2 linked regions of the Pseudosulfitobacter pseudonitzschiae genome follow. Each later gene encodes a partner of the first gene's protein in a complex. Links are inferred from orthologs where the notes say so. Each region holds a gene or a part of one and is shown on either strand. Other genes may lie near its edges.

The links. The genes of interacting proteins can lie anywhere in the genome.
Region 2: the proteins of SULPSESMR1_RS17090 (region 1) and dapF are in contact, whole or in part, in a solved structure (PDB 5YGU), measured with the Escherichia coli proteins. The link is inferred for Pseudosulfitobacter pseudonitzschiae from one-to-one orthologs.

The regions. Positions count from the first base shown.
Region 1 is NZ_CP022415.1:3,472,632-3,480,280, forward strand. What follows is about bases 2,937-5,914. They hold SULPSESMR1_RS17090 (RNA pyrophosphohydrolase), read left to right. Parts: upstream 2,937-4,173; coding sequence 4,174-4,656; downstream 4,657-5,914. Other genes in these bases: SULPSESMR1_RS17085 (NADPH-dependent 2,4-dienoyl-CoA reductase), read right to left, coding at 2,937-4,062; SULPSESMR1_RS17095 (GNAT family N-acetyltransferase), read right to left, coding at 4,660-5,256; SULPSESMR1_RS17100 (adenosine kinase), read right to left, coding at 5,256-5,914. Also shown: SULPSESMR1_RS17065 (zinc transporter ZntB), read right to left, coding at 1-513; SULPSESMR1_RS17070 (ArsR/SmtB family transcription factor), read right to left, coding at 518-1,204; SULPSESMR1_RS17075 (NIPSNAP family protein), read left to right, coding at 1,275-1,580; SULPSESMR1_RS17080 (antibiotic biosynthesis monooxygenase family protein), read left to right, coding at 1,577-1,939; more of SULPSESMR1_RS17085, read right to left, coding at 2,032-2,936; more of SULPSESMR1_RS17100, read right to left, coding at 5,915-6,245; nth (endonuclease III), read right to left, coding at 6,242-6,886; SULPSESMR1_RS17110 (Hint domain-containing protein), read left to right, coding at 7,039-7,649. UniProt on the Escherichia coli protein: Master regulator of 5'-end-dependent mRNA decay.
Region 2 is NZ_CP022415.1:3,010,206-3,017,627, forward strand. What follows is about bases 1,398-4,148. They hold dapF (diaminopimelate epimerase), read left to right. Parts: upstream 1,398-2,231; coding sequence 2,232-3,065; downstream 3,066-4,148. Other genes in these bases: SULPSESMR1_RS14845 (hypothetical protein), read left to right, coding at 1,501-1,881; mtaB (tRNA (N(6)-L-threonylcarbamoyladenosine(37)-C(2))-methylthiotransferase MtaB), read left to right, coding at 3,062-4,148. Outside these bases: SULPSESMR1_RS14835 (DUF4139 domain-containing protein), read left to right, coding at 1-84; SULPSESMR1_RS14840 (carbonic anhydrase), read right to left, coding at 667-1,326; more of mtaB, read left to right, coding at 4,149-4,309; SULPSESMR1_RS14865 (cytochrome c1), read right to left, coding at 4,394-5,242; petB (cytochrome b), read right to left, coding at 5,256-6,602; petA (ubiquinol-cytochrome c reductase iron-sulfur subunit), read right to left, coding at 6,617-7,198; SULPSESMR1_RS14880 (glutathione S-transferase), read right to left, coding at 7,391-7,422. UniProt on the Escherichia coli protein: Involved in the succinylase branch of the L-lysine biosynthesis and in the biosynthesis of the pentapeptide incorporated in the peptidoglycan moiety. Catalyzes the stereoinversion of LL-2,6-diaminopimelate (L,L-DAP) to meso-diaminopimelate (meso-DAP).

The DNA.
Region 1 (7,649 bases):
GGGCAGCGGCGCGTCGTCATCGTCGTGAATGGCGTCTTCCAGATCGTCCACTTGGTCGGCCAGTTCAAACACAGTGCTTTGGATTCGCTCGGTCAGGCGACTGGCCAGCGTTTCAACAAAGGCGGCACTGCTGTCAGGGGCGGCACCGGCTTCGATTTCTTGACGCAGGTCTTCTATGGCGAACACGCGGCGCATCCGGACGGTGACCACGGTCTGATCGGTCACCCACATGCGCACGGCCACCATCTGGTCGGCGGGGCCGTCAGCGTTCAGATTGACGCCGCGCAGGTTCAACATCAGCCCGCCGTCATGCACATCACAACGCGGCCGCGTTTCGGTTTGCAGCAAAGCACCGGCAGGAATGGGATGAAGGTGGGCATTGACCCACTTCGGCAGTTCGGCGTCCTTGAGATCGAAGTGGAACCAGCGATAGCCGTTTTTACCTGTGGGTGACGTGCCGGTGGTGGGCGTCGCGGTCCCGTCGGGCAGGATGTCATAGGTATAAAGCGGCATAAGCTTAGTCCAGTATCGGAAAAGTGGCATCAAAGGCGGCGCGGCCCTTGGATGAAAATCGGATGATGCGGGTATCTGGAACGCGCGCAACCCAGCCCAATGTCTCGAAATGACTTAGTAAAGCGCGGCCCAGTTTACCCGCCAAATGCGAGCGCCGCGCGCTCCAGTCCAGGCATTCACGGCACATAGGCGCGCGGGAATGCGCAAGTGTGTCGAGCGGAAGGCCAAGGCTTTGCATCAGTTCTGCACCTTTGGCGGTCAGATCCAACCCCTGTGCGCCGTGGGCGATCTGGCCCTTGGATGCAAGCGCGCGGAACATCTGCACGCCGGTGTCGCCTGCAAGGTGGTTATAGCAGACGCGCGCGGTGCGCAGTTCGATGTCTTTCGGCCCCTGACGGGTGCGCAAATGGCCGTGATTGGCGGCCAGCCCCATCATTGCCTCGATGGTGTGGGCCACCTCTTCGGTGGCCAGCGCGAAATAGCGGTGTCGCCCCTGTTTGCGGCGCAGCAGCAGACCGCCCTGTTCCAGCTTGGCCAGATGCGAAGATGCGGTTGCAGCGGTCACGCCCGCTTCTGCGGCCAGTTCCGATGCCGTCAGCGCACGGCCCGACATCAGCGCCGTCAGGATATTGGCGCGGGCGGGGTCGCCCATCAACATGGCGATCTGTGTAAAATCGGGGCCTTCTTTCATACTTTGATGTTAATCGAAGCATTCCCGTCCGGCAATCGCGTATCACCACACAGCAACAAGGAGACTGACTATGCTGACCTGTGTGATCCGTTACCAGATCGACCCGACCCAACCGGACGCCTTTGCGCAATATGCGCGCAACTGGGGGCAGGTGATCCCGCGCTGCGGGGCTGACCTGGTGGGATATTTCGCCCCGCACGAGGGGTCATCGACGCTGGCCTATGGCATCTATCATGTGAAATCACTGGCGGAGTACGAAGCCTATCGGGCACGGTTGGCGGCGGACCCGCTGGGGCGGGAAAACTATGCCTTTGCGCAATCGCGGAAATTTCTGCTGCGCGAAGACAGAACTTGGCTGAGAAAGGTATCGGGATGATTGCAGTTATATTCGAAGTGGAACCGGCGGAAGGCAAACGCGACGCCTATCTGGACATCGCAGCGGCCATGCGCCCGCTGGTAAACGAGGTCGAAGGATTTCTGGGTGTCGAACGGTTCGAAAGCCTGACAACACCGGGTAAGCTGCTGTCGCTGTCGTTCTTCGAGGATGAGGCGGCGGTGGAGCGGTGGCGTACTCTGACGGCACATCGCGGGGCGCAGGCCAAGGGGCGGGGCGGTGTATTTGCCGATTATCGTTTGCGCGTGGCCCATGTGATCCGCGATTACGGGATGTTCGACCGCGCCGATGCACCCGACGACAGCCGTGTTGTACATGACGGAACCAAACGGAGCGCCTGACGGCGCACGCGATGTTTTGCGCCTTGCGGCGCGACAAGGGGGCTTTCGGCCCCCTCACACTCCCCCGAGGCTATTTCGGGCCAAAAGAACGATTACAGGGTTGCGGCGAGCCGTGTGCCCTGATTGATGGCCCGTTTGGCGTCGAGTTCGGCAGCCACGTCAGCGCCACCAATGACATGGCATTTGGTGCCTTGTTGATCCAGCGCGTCGGCAAGGCTGCGATCGGGGATTTGCCCTGCACAGAGCACGATGGTCTCGGCGGCGACAGTCTGCGGGTTTTCGCGGGCTTCGCCGAAAGAGATGTGAAGCCCGTCATGGTCGATGCGTTCATAGTTTACACCGCCGACAAAGGTGACGTCTTTCATTTTGAGGGCAGCGCGGTGAATCCAGCCGGTGGTTTTGCCCAGACGTTTGCCATGCTTTTCCGCCTTGCGTTGCAGCAAGGTGATGGCACGGGCGGGATGGCCGGGTTGTGGCCCCTGCGGGTCAATGCCGCCGCGGTATTCGGCAGGATCGGCAACGCCCCATTCGCGCATCCATTCGGGCAGGTGTTCGGTGGTGCTGTGACCGTCTTCTTCCGACAGGAATTCGGAGACGTCAAAGCCGATACCCCCCGCGCCGATGACCGCGACGGATTTTCCGACGGGCTTTTTGTGGCGCAGCACATCGATATAGTCCATCACGTTGGGGCCGTCCTGACCTTGGATTTCCGGATCACGCGGCAGCACACCGGTGGCAATGATAACCTCGTCATAGCCTTTCAGCATCTCGGGGGTGGCTGTGGTGCCAAGCTGTGTGGCTATGCCCAGCGTGTCGACCATTGTGCGATACCAGTCGACCAGCCCATGGAATTCTTCCTTGCCAGGGATTTGTTTGGCCATGTTCAGCTGGCCGCCAACCTCGTCTGCCTTGTCGAACAGCGTGACGGTGTGGCCGCGCTGTGCGGCGGTGATGGCAGTGGACAGGCCAGCCGGACCTGCTCCGACGACGGCGATGGATTTGGGGCTGTCGGTCGGTTCGATCGGCAGTTCGGTTTCATAGCAGGCCTGCGGGTTTACCAGACACGTGCTGATCTTGCCTCCGAATGTATGGTCGAGGCAGGCCTGATTGCAGGCAATGCAGGGCGCGATCTGGGCGGCTTTGCCCGCTGCGGCCTTGGATACGAAATGCGGATCGGCCAGCATCGGGCGGGCCATCGACACCATGTCGGCGCAGCCGGTGGACAGCAGTTCTTCGGCGACATCGGGCGTGTTGATGCGGTTCGAGGTGATGATGGGAATGTTCACCTGTCCCATCAGTTTCTTGGTGACCCATGCGAACGCGGCGCGGGGCACCGAGGTGGCGATGGTGGGAATGCGCGCCTCGTGCCAGCCGATGCCGGTGTTGATGATGGTGGCGCCTGCCTTTTCGATCTCCTTGGCCAGTTGCACGACCTCGTCAAAGGTCGAGCCATCGGGCACCAGATCGATCATCGACAGCCGGTAGATGATGATGAAATCGTCGCCCACCGCCGCACGGGTGCGGCGGACCACGTCTATCGGCAGGCGCATCCGGTTCTCGTAAGAGCCGCCCCAGCGGTCGGTGCGCTTGTTGGTGTGGGTGACAAGGAACTGGTTCAGGAAATACCCTTCCGAGCCCATGATCTCGACGCCGTCATAGCCAGCCTCGCGGGCCCGCGCCGCTGTGGCCACGATGTCGCTGATCTGTTTTTCGATCCCGTCTTCGTCCAGCTCGTTCGGCGCAAAGGGCGAGATGGGCGATTTGACCGGGCTAGGCGCCACGCAATGCGGGCTAAAGGCATAGCGGCCCGCGTGCAGGATCTGCATCGCGATCTTGCCGCCTGCTTCGTGCACCCGATCGGTCACGACGCTGTGGTTCTTGATGTCCTCATCCGTCGCCAACATCGCCGCGCCGGGGGCAACCGCGCCTTCCATGTTGGGGCCGATGCCACCCGTCACCATCAGGCCCACATCACCGCGCGCGCGTTCGGCGTAAAACTCTGCCACACGGTTCCAGTCCTTGGTTTCCTCAAGGCCGGTGTGCATGGAGCCCATGAGCACGCGGTTTTTCAAAGTGGTAAAGCCAAGATCGAGCGGGGCGAGCATGTGGCGGTAAGCTGTCATGGAATCCTCCGGCGGTGTGATTTCGCGCTATTTCGCCCCAGTTGGGCGGGAATGTCATGTGCAACGCGGCGTAAGGCAATATATCACAGGCCTGAGCGACAGGAGAACGAGATGACACCAGAAGAGATTGACGCACTGCCATACCGGCGTAACGTGGGCGTGATGCTGGTCAACGCCGATGGCCATGTGTGGGTCGGGCAACGCCATGACCGGTTCAAGGAATTCTGGCAGATGCCCCAAGGTGGTGTGGACGAGGGCGAGGATGCGCGCGCCGCGGCTCTGCGCGAGCTGGAAGAGGAAACCGGTGTGCCGTCTTCGATGGTCGAGGTAATTGCCGAGACTGGCACATGGTTGCCCTACAATCTGCCGCATGACGTGGTGCCCAATATATGGGGCGGCAAGTATCGCGGGCAGGAACAAAAGTGGTTCCTGCTGCGGTTCAAGGGTGTGGATGCGGATGTGAACATCCAGACCGAAAAGCCGGAGTTTGTGGCGTGGAAATGGATCGACCCCGATGCGGTGGTCGCGGGGATCGTGCCCTTCAAACGCGATGTTTATGCCGCCGTTCTGGCCGAGTTCAAACCCTATTTGTGAGGCTTAGGGCACCAGCAGCGGCACATGCGGGGCAAGGTTGTTGTCAAAGCCCTTGGCCACGCGCGGATCATCGTCAATCTCGATCTGTTGACGGATCGGTGTAAAACCTGCACGGCGGTAGAACCCCAGCGCTTGCGGGCTGTCCAGCGTGCAGGTGTGCACATGAAAACGGGTGATATCGCGCGCCCATGCCTGATCAATCGCTGTGTCCATCAAAAAACGCCCCGCACCTGACCCGATCAGGTCGGCGGTGACGCCGAAAAACGCCAGTTCGCATTCGCCTGATGTGCGAAAGTCCAGCTCCAGCAAGGCGGCGTCGCTGTCACCCTTGGACAGGGTCCAGATCGCCACATCGTCGCTGTGAATGATCGCGGCCAGTGCCTTATCCGACAGGCCACGGCGCGAGAACCAAAGCCAGTCTTCGCCCACGGCCTGAAAGATGCGGCGATACCAGTCCAGCGGCGGTTTTTCGACGCGGCGCAGCGTCCAGCTCTCGGGTACTGGTCGCCCCGAGATGTCGGCGGGGGCGCGCATTTCCAGATGGGTAACAACCGTGGCGATCTTCCCCAAGGGTACGTCGTGCAGTCCGTCCGCCAGCATCAGACCAGACCCTCCTTGCGGAACACCTCCATCATGTCCTTTTCGGGACGGGGGCCGACATGGCTGATGACTTCGGCAGCGCAGGCGTTGCCCATACGCCCGCAGGTGGCCAGATCGCGGCCCGTGGCAAGGCCATAGAGGAAGCCGGCGGCGAACTGATCGCCTGCCCCTGTTGCATCGACTGGCACCACCTTGGTCACGGGCACCTCCACGCGTTCGCCGTTGCGGATCAGGGTCACGCCGTCGCCGGAACGGGTGCAGACCACGGTTGCGCACATGGCGGCGGTTTTGGTCAATGCGGCCTCGAGGTCGTCTGTCTGGAACAGGGATCTGATCTCGGCCTCGTTTCCGATGACATAGTCCAGCTCTTGGCCAATCATGCGCAGGAAATCGGCGCGGTGGCGGTCAACACAAAAGGGGTCGGAAATGGCGATCCCAGACATGCCGCCTGCTGCACGGGTCAGGCGCGATGCTTGTTGAAACGCCTCTTTGCCGTGGTCCTTGTCGAACAGGTAACCTTCGAGGAACATGATCTTGGCGGCAGAGGCCACAGCGTCGGGTACATCGGCGGGGCCCAGATCGGTCGAGATGCCCAGATAGGTGTTCATCGACCGTTCGCCATCTGGCGAGACAAAGATCATCGACCGCGACGTGGGCAGATTGCCGCCCGCCACGGGGGCGTTAACGAAATCAGTGCCCACATCTGTCATCACATCGGCATAGAACCGGCCCAATGTGTCATCGTTCACACGGCCGATAAAAGCAGTGTTCAGCCCCAGCGCGCCAACGCCTGCAATAGTGTTGGCGACCGATCCACCGGGGGTTTGAAGGCGATCTTTCATCGCGCCGTACAGCACCTCGGCCCGTTCGCGTTCAATCAACTGCATGATGCCTTTTTCGATGCCCATATTGCCCAGAAACTGGTCGTCGGCATGAGAAATAACATCGACAACGGCATTGCCGATGCCAACAAGTTCGTATTGGATCATTGGGTTTTGTCCTCGAATTGGCAGAGATCGCGGATGATGCATGTGGGGCACTGCGGCTTGCGCGCCTTGCAGTGATAGCGACCGTGCAGGATCATCCAGTGGTGGGCGTGTTGCTGGAATTCAGCGGGAATGTTGTCTTCGATGGCGCGCTCGACCGCATCCACGGTCTTGCCGGGGGCGATGCCGGAGCGGTTGCCAAGACGGAAGATGTGGGTATCAACTGCTTGCGCGGGATAATTCCACCACATATTTAGCACGACATTGGCGGTTTTGCGGCCCACACCGGGCAGCGATTGCAGCGCGGCGCGCGATGACGGAACTTCGCCACCGTACTCGTCCACTAAAATCTGGCTGAGCTTCATCACGTTCTTGGCCTTTTGGCGGAACAGTCCGATGGATTTGATGTGCTCTGTCAGCCCCTCAAGGCCCAGATCCAGCATTTGTTGCGGGGTGTCCACGGCTGCGAACAGCGATTTGGTGGCTTTGTTCACGCCCGCATCGGTGGCCTGCGCGCTTAATGCGACAGCGACCACCAGCGTATAGGCGTTGGAGTGATGCAATTCGCCCTCGGGTTCGGGCTCTGCATCGCGGAAGCGGTCAAAGATCTGATAGATCGTGTGATAATCAAGCTGCTTTACCATCGCTCTCCTATGCGGGTTTTGGCGCTTGCGGGCAAGCGGGCAACCACTAAATCGCTACAATCCAATGCACCGCGTGCTTTGCGGGTCAGCCCCTTTTAAGTTTTGGGCGATATTCGTGGGCCAATCGCGCGATACGAGGGGACGGCGGGCAGATGAACACAACCACACGACAAGGCGCAGACAGAACCGGATTCTTGCGCGCGGCGGCGGTGCTGACCAGTTTCGGGCCTGGCACAATGCTGCAAACCGACGAGGGCGAGGTGCCGGTTGAATGGCTGGACACCCAACACAAGCTGGTCACGCGCGATCACGGCGCGCAGCCGATCTTGCGGATCAACCGGATTCGCCTGCTGCGTTCTGACCTTCAGCAGCATCCGGAATTTGCGCCCGTGGTCATGCTGCCGGACACTTTTGGTCCGATGATACCGGGGCACCATGTGCGCCTGTCTCCCAATTCGCTGGTGCTTTACCGGTCATGGCGCGCCCAACTGCATTACGGCACAAACGAGGTGTTGGTGCCGGGTGCAACACTGGCCGACAAGATGCCACTGCGCCGTCCGGCAGATACGACGTTTGTTTATACGCAGATACTGATGCAGCGGCATGAATTGCTTTACATCGAGGGCATGTGGGTCGGGTCGATGCTTTTCGCCGATCTGAATACGATCGGCTCGGTCGGTGATGACGGCTTGGTGGCTGTATTGGGCAAGACACCGATGATAGCAGCGCGCCCGATCCTGACGCAGGACGAGGCACGGGGGCT
Region 2 (7,422 bases), 460 kb from region 1 along the record:
GACATGAACCTGGCGCCCGGCGACGAATCAAATGTGACGTTGAATGTGGACATGAACTGGCCCGAGGGGAAAGTCTTGCGGTGACCGCCTGCGGGTTTGATAAACCTTAACGCCCCGGCAACCATGTTTCGGGTGTGTGCCCACTATAAGGTTTAATTACTTCATTCCAAAGACGCGTCTAAATCTCTGTTTTCAGGTAGTTTTCACCCGATACATCCACATATGCCGGCAGTTTAACGATTGGCGCAAACACTTCTTAACTTGTGTCAGACTATGGTCTTCTTGTCAGCGGATGAAACTTTGGAAGACAGGGGACATCAGCAGACACAGACCGCCCGTGTGGGGACATGGGAACAAACGGTCACTTTCTAAAGCGGCTCCGGTGGGGAGCCGACCAACCGGTGCCGCAAAAGCGCACTTGGTGAAGGCCGCTGCACGTCAGCGTGTTTTCGAAGCATAGTTCACACGCCTTCATTCAAAACGATGATTGTCAGCTGCCGCACAGGTTCAGGGGTGGACCGAAGCAGTCTGTTCAAGGTCGGGCCTAGGGTACTGCAGCGGTTGCATTGCGCTCCGCCAGATGCAGTCCCCGACGTGGCCAGTCGCGTGGAACATAAGATAGAAGGTGGCGATGCTCTGGTGTGAGGATCGCCACCTTTTCGTATGTCAGGTGGTTGAAACCGGCAGGAATTTTTCATCGTGATGGTTGTAATATTCCAACCCACCCTCGCCGATGTCCATCCACAACCCGTGCATCGTCAATTCGCCCGAAGCCAGACGGTCCGAGACAAAGGGGAAGGTCAACAGATTTTCCAGCGACGCGACAACCGCGTGTTTCTCAAGCTGTTGTATCTGCACTTTTGGATCAGGCTCGTTCGCGACCAGATCGTATTTGGGGCGCAGAATGTCCATCCAGCGACCAACAAAGCTGGTTTTCTCTTCCAGCTCGGGCGCTTTGCCCTGACACATGTCGATACAGCCCTGAACGCCGCCGCAGTTGGAATGGCCCATCACGATCAGATGCGCCACTTTCAGTACGGTCACAGCATACTCGACCGCAGCTGACGTGCCGTGATGGTCGCCATCCGGCTCGTAGGGGGGCACAAGGTTGGCAATGTTGCGGTGAATAAAGAATTCGCCCTGATCCGCGCCAAAGATCGACGTTACATGCACACGGCTGTCGCAGCACGAAATCATCATCGCGCGTGGACGTTGACCTTCGTTTGCCAGTCGCCGGTACCATGCCTGATTATCGGCATATCCCGTGGCTTTCCAGCCATGATAGCGTTGTAGCAAATAGCTGGGAAGTGGCTTCACGTTGTGCATTTTTGTGGTCCTCTCGCTTGGGGCCTCGGGTCGGGTGACGCCCGCGATACAGCGAATTCTACCCAATTTCGAGAGAAAATCGTCTCCCTGCCCCGCAGGCATCAACCAAATGCCAACAAGTGTGATCCTAAGGTGCGCTCAGGCCGTGGGGGCCAACAAGGGGTGATCACCAAAATGAGCTTTATAACACACATCAATCCACGCGAGGCGGTAGCCGTTAACAATGACCGTCTGGGCGCACTATACGCCCAACTGGGCGATGTCAGCGCCGAAGATGTACTGTGCCGCGCCATGGAGGAACTGGCATTGCGTATGTCCCACTGCGAGCGTCTGTTTCGCGCCGACGACTTTGACGCGCTGCGCAAAAGTGCACGATCGCTGATCGCTATCGCCGAACAGATCGGCATGGATATTCTGGCGCGAGTTGCTGCCGACGTGACCTATTGCATTGACCGCAGGGATACCGTGGCGCTGGCCGCCACGTTGAACCGGCTGATGCGCACGGGCGAAGGGTCACTGACAGCTGTTTGGGATTTGCAGGACATCACGCTTTAGGCTTTCCGCTTCTGCCAATCCGCGCACGTGGATGCAGCGCCGGTGCGTTCGGTTGCGGCAATACATGTCGGTAAAAACCCACAGTACAAGCGACTGGAATTATCTCTGAAAAACCAAAGCGCCATGCCCAGCAACGAAAGTTGCAACCGGCATGGCGTTTTTGGTAAAGTGGTGAGCCGTGTTGGGTTCGAACCAACGACCTACTGATTAAAAGTCAGTTGCTCTACCAACTGAGCTAACGGCCCACTAGGCGGCTAACTAGAAAGAGTTGGCGGGACGGTCAAGCCCTATTCACCAACTTTATTGGCGCGGTACTGGATTCACCCTCGCGGCGGAGTTATATGCCCCCGATGGCACAGGATTATGAAACAAATTTGCCGTTCATGAAAATGCACGGGCTGGGCAACGACTTTGTTGTTGTAGACGCGCGCGCGCGCAGCGTGGTGATCACGCCTGCATTGGCCAAGGCTCTTGGCGACCGGCACCGCGGCGTGGGGTTCGACCAATTGGCCGTGATCGGCAAAGGTGCGGGCGATGCGCACCTGACCTTTTACAATTCCGACGGCACATTATCTGCGGCCTGCGGCAATGCGACCCGCTGCATCGCGCGCTATCTGATGGATGAAAGCGGCGCGGACAGCCTGCACCTGACCACAGACCGTGGCGATCTGGCTGCAAGGGACATGGGCGACGGGATCACTTCGGTGAACATGGGTCATCCGCAGTTGAACTGGGCTGACATTCCGCTGGCGCATGACATGGACACGCTGGAATTACCCATCGAGGGCGCGCCTACAGCGACCGGCATGGGCAACCCGCATTGCACCTTTTTTGTCGATGACGCCGAGGCGGTGAATATGACCGAACTTGGCCCCCGCATCGAGCATCACCCGCTGTATCCGCAGCGCACCAATGTGCAGGTGGCGCAGATCACCGGCCGCGACCGCATCCGCATGCGTGTGTGGGAGCGTGGCGTGGGGCTGACACTGGCCTCGGGGTCGTCCTCGTGCGCGACTGCCGTGGCGGCAGCGCGACGTGGTCTGACGAGGCGCGATGTGGTCATTGATCTGGACGGCGGGCAGTTGCGTGTTGAATGGCGCGAAGATGGCGTCTGGATGACGGGTGCCACGATGCACGTCTTTTCGGGACAACTGACTCAGGCGTTTCTGGACAGCCTGTCATGAGCGCCCCGATCTTTTCGAATCACGGCTGCCGTCTGAACGCCTACGAACTTGAGGCGATGAAGGAACTGGCCGCCAGTGCGGGTCTGCAAGACGCCGTGGTGGTCAACACCTGCGCTGTCACCGCCGAGGCCGTGCGCAAAGCCCGTCAGGACATCCGCAAGCTGCGCAAGGCGAACCCGAATGCGCGTCTGATCGTCACGGGCTGTGCGGCCCAGACCGAACCCGACACCTTTGCCAATATGGCCGAGGTAGACGCGGTAATCGGCAACACTGAAAAGATGCAGCAGACCACATGGTCGGGCTTGGCCGGAGATTTCGGCACCGAGCCTGTGCAAGTGGACGACATCATGTCGGTGACGGAAACCGCAGGCCACCTGATTGACGGCTTTGGCACGCGCAGCCGTGCCTATGTTCAGGTCCAGAACGGGTGTGATCACCGCTGCACCTTCTGCATCATCCCCTTCGGGCGCGGAAACTCGCGTTCGGTCCCTGCGGGTGTTGTGGTGGACCAGATCAAACGGCTGGTGGACCGCGGCTATAACGAGGTTGTGCTGACCGGCGTGGACCTGACATCGTGGGGGGCAGACCTGCCTGCTGCGCCGCGTCTGGGCGATTTGGTGATGCGCATTCTGAAGCTGGTGCCCGACCTGCCACGCCTGCGGATCAGTTCGATTGATTCGATCGAGGTGGACGACGCACTGATGCAGGCGATTGCCACCGAAGCGCGGTTGATGCCGCACCTGCACCTGTCCCTGCAACACGGCGACGACCTGATTCTGAAGCGGATGAAACGGCGGCACCTGCGGGGCGACGCCATCCGCTTTGCACAAGAGGCGCGCGCCCTGCGGCCTGACATGACATTCGGTGCCGACATCATCGCCGGCTTCCCGACCGAGACCGAGGCGCATTTCGAAAACGCGCTGGCTCTGGTCGAGGAATGCGATCTGACGTGGCTGCACGTCTTTCCCTATTCGCCCCGCCCCGGCACACCGGCAGCACGGATGCCGCAAGTGGACGGGCGCGCGATCAAGGCGCGGGCTGCACGGCTGCGGGCAGCGGGTGACGCGCAGGTTCAGCGCCACCTGAGCGCACAGGTGGGTCGCACCCATCATATCCTGATGGAAAGCCCGCACATGGGGCGCACTGCCCAGTTTACCGAGGTGCATTTCGCGGCCCCCCAGACCGAGGGCAGCATCGTCACAGGCACGATCAACGGACAGTTGGACAACCACTTGCTGGCCTGACCCGGCCAGCCCGACCGCCCGCAACGAAAAACCCCCGCCCTGTCGCCAGCGCGGGGGTTTGTCATGTTGTCTCAAGCGTCAGGATCAATCCTTGCGCTTGTACTTTTTCTTGACCGGCGCCCAAAGGCGTTTGTTCGTCAGGTACAGCAGCACCGACAGGATCGTCAGGAACAGCACGCCAACAAAACCGGCTTGCTTGCGCTGTGACAACTTGGGTTCAGCCGTCCACATCAGAAACGCCGCAACGTCCTGCGCTTCGTGATGCAACTCGTTCGAGTGGCCATCCGCAAATTCGACGTCTTCACCAGCCAGCGGCGGGGCCATAGCGATCCAGCTGCCGGGGTACATATGACCACCGTCCTCGTCCTTGCAGTCCTCGGGGTAACCGCCAGCGGTAAAGGCGGTGTTGTAATACCCTGCGAAATCTTCAGGCGCGCAGCTAGGTGGGTCTTCATAGCTGATCAACAGCGTAGCGATGTATTCCGGACCGCCGATGCCCTTCAACAGCTGGTTGATGCCCAGACCGTAAGGGCCATGAAAACCGGCGCGCGCCTTGGCCATCAGGCTAAGGTCGGGCGCGTTTTCAAGGGCCGAACGCGGAAAGTGGTCAACCGGGGTGCCGGGGCGCGTGTCATCCAGTTCGGGGTCGAAAACCTCGAATTGTTCGGCATAGGCGCGTACCTGATCCTCGGGCAGGCTGGGCCCGCCCTCGTCCGCCAAAGTGCGCAGCGGGACGAACTTCAGACCGTGACAAGCCGCGCAAACCTCGGTGTAGATCTGAAGGCCGCGCTGCAGCTGGTTGGTGTCATAGGTGCCGAACGGACCGTCGAAGGGAAAGTCGAAGTTTTCGACATGCGCTTCTCCGCCAGCGGCATAAGCGCCCCCTGCCAGACCAAAGGCCACGGCAGCGCCAAGTGCGATTTTCTTGAACATGGTGCTCATCCTCTTATTCCGCAGGCTGCGACGCGGCATCGGCCTTGGCCGAACCGGTCTTGGCCACTTTTGCGGCAAAGTCGTCTTCGATCGTCGCGGGCTGTGCGTCGGGTTTTTCAATCACACCCAGCAACGGCAGGATGACGAGGAAATAACCGAACCAATAAGCCGAGGCGATCAGCGAGAAGCTGGCGTAAGGCTCTTCCGCTGGCATGGCACCCAGCCACATCAATGCGAAGAAGTCGACAACCAGAAGCGCGAACCACATCTTGAACATCGGACGATAGCGGCCCGATCGTACCGAAGAGGTATCCAGCCACGGCACCAGCGCCATCACAGCAATCGCACCAAACATCGCCAAGACACCAAAGAACTTGGCGTCAACAATGCCACCGGTCACGAACGATGCAATCTGCACCACCCACACATCCGAGGTAAATGCCCGGAGGATCGCGTAGAACGGCAGGAAATACCACTCGGGAACAATGTGCGCAGGCGTCGAAAGCGGATTTGCTTCCAGATAGTTGTCGGGGTGACCCAGATAGTTCGGCATGAAGCCGACAACCGCAAAGAACACCACCAGAATGACGGCCAGCGCGAACAGATCCTTGATGACAAAGTACGGCCAGAACGGCAGCGTGTCTTTCTCGGCTTCTTCTTTCGAACCTTTACGCACATCAACACCTGTGGGGTTGTTGTTGCCGGTCGAGTGGAAGGCCCAGACGTGAACAATAACCAGACCCGCAATCAGGAAAGGCAGCAGATAGTGCAGGCTGAAGAAACGGTTCAGCGTCGCGTTGCCCACCGCAGGTCCGCCCAACAGGAACGTTTGCAGGCCCTCACCGATGAACGGGATTGCACCGAACAGGCCGGTGATAACCGTAGCACCCCAGAACGACATCTGGCCCCAAGGCAAAACGTAGCCCATAAAGCCGGTTGCCATCATCAGCAGATAGATCAGCATGCCGATGATCCACGTGATTTCGCGCGGGGCCTTGTAAGACCCGTAGTAGAGACCGCGGAAGATGTGGGCATAAACAGCAACAAAGAACAGCGAAGCGCCGTTCGCGTGCATGTACCGCAGCATATAGCCGCCGTTCACGTCACGCATGATATGCTCGACGCTGGCAAAGGCCATGTCGACATGCGGTGTATAGTGCATCACCAAGACGATACCGGTGACGATTTGCAAGACCAGACAGAACACCAGAACAATGCCCCAGATCCACATCCAGTTCAGGTTCTTGGGTGTGGGGATCATCAATGTGTCGTACAGCAAACCAACAACGGGCAGACGGCTGTGAAGCCATTTCTCTGCACCGGTTTTCGGTTCGTAATGGTCGTGAGGAATTCCAGACATTGCGTTCCCTTCCCTTAACCCAGTTTAATCGTGGTTTCGTCCACGAATTCAGCCACAGGAACCGGAAGGTTCTCGGGTGCTGGCCCTTTGCGGATACGGCCCGCGGTATCATAGTGCGAACCGTGGCAGGGGCAGAACCACCCGCCAAAGTCGCCAGCATCGCCCAAAGGCACACAACCAAGGTGCGTACAAACGCCCATCATCACCAGCCATTCGCTGTCCGTGCCGGCTTCACCGCCCGGAGGAACCAGCGACCGGTTCGGGTCTGTTGCAGGCGCATCGCCTGCAATGTTCGCGTTGCGTGCAATCGGGTCGGGCAGCGCTTCCATCTCGACCCCGTTTGCCGCGGCGACTTCGGCCTCGGTGCGGCGACGGATAAACACGGGCTTGCCCAGCCATTTCACGGTCAGCTGTGTACCCGGATCGATGCCGGAAACGTCAACACGGATCGACGACAGCGCCTTAACGTCCGCCGAGGGGTTCATCTGATTGACCAGCGGCCAGACGGCGGCACCTACAGCGACAGCACCTGCACCCGCAGTTGCGTAGTACAGGAAATCGCGCCGGTTGCCGTCGTGTTCATCTGTGTGGGACACGGGGTTTTCTCCAACTCTCTTGACCCTCGGGGTCATTCGCCAATGGGGCCGCACATCAAAGCGCAGCCTTCCTCGGGGCGTATCTAACGGGGTGAACCTGTCCAGTCCAGCATCATTGATGTCGCACGTCGTCGCATGTGGGAACTTTATCAACCCTTGAAGCACAGATTCGCGAAAATCATCTGTTCCGCCTTAGGGGACAGTCGCTTGCATTGATTCGCGGG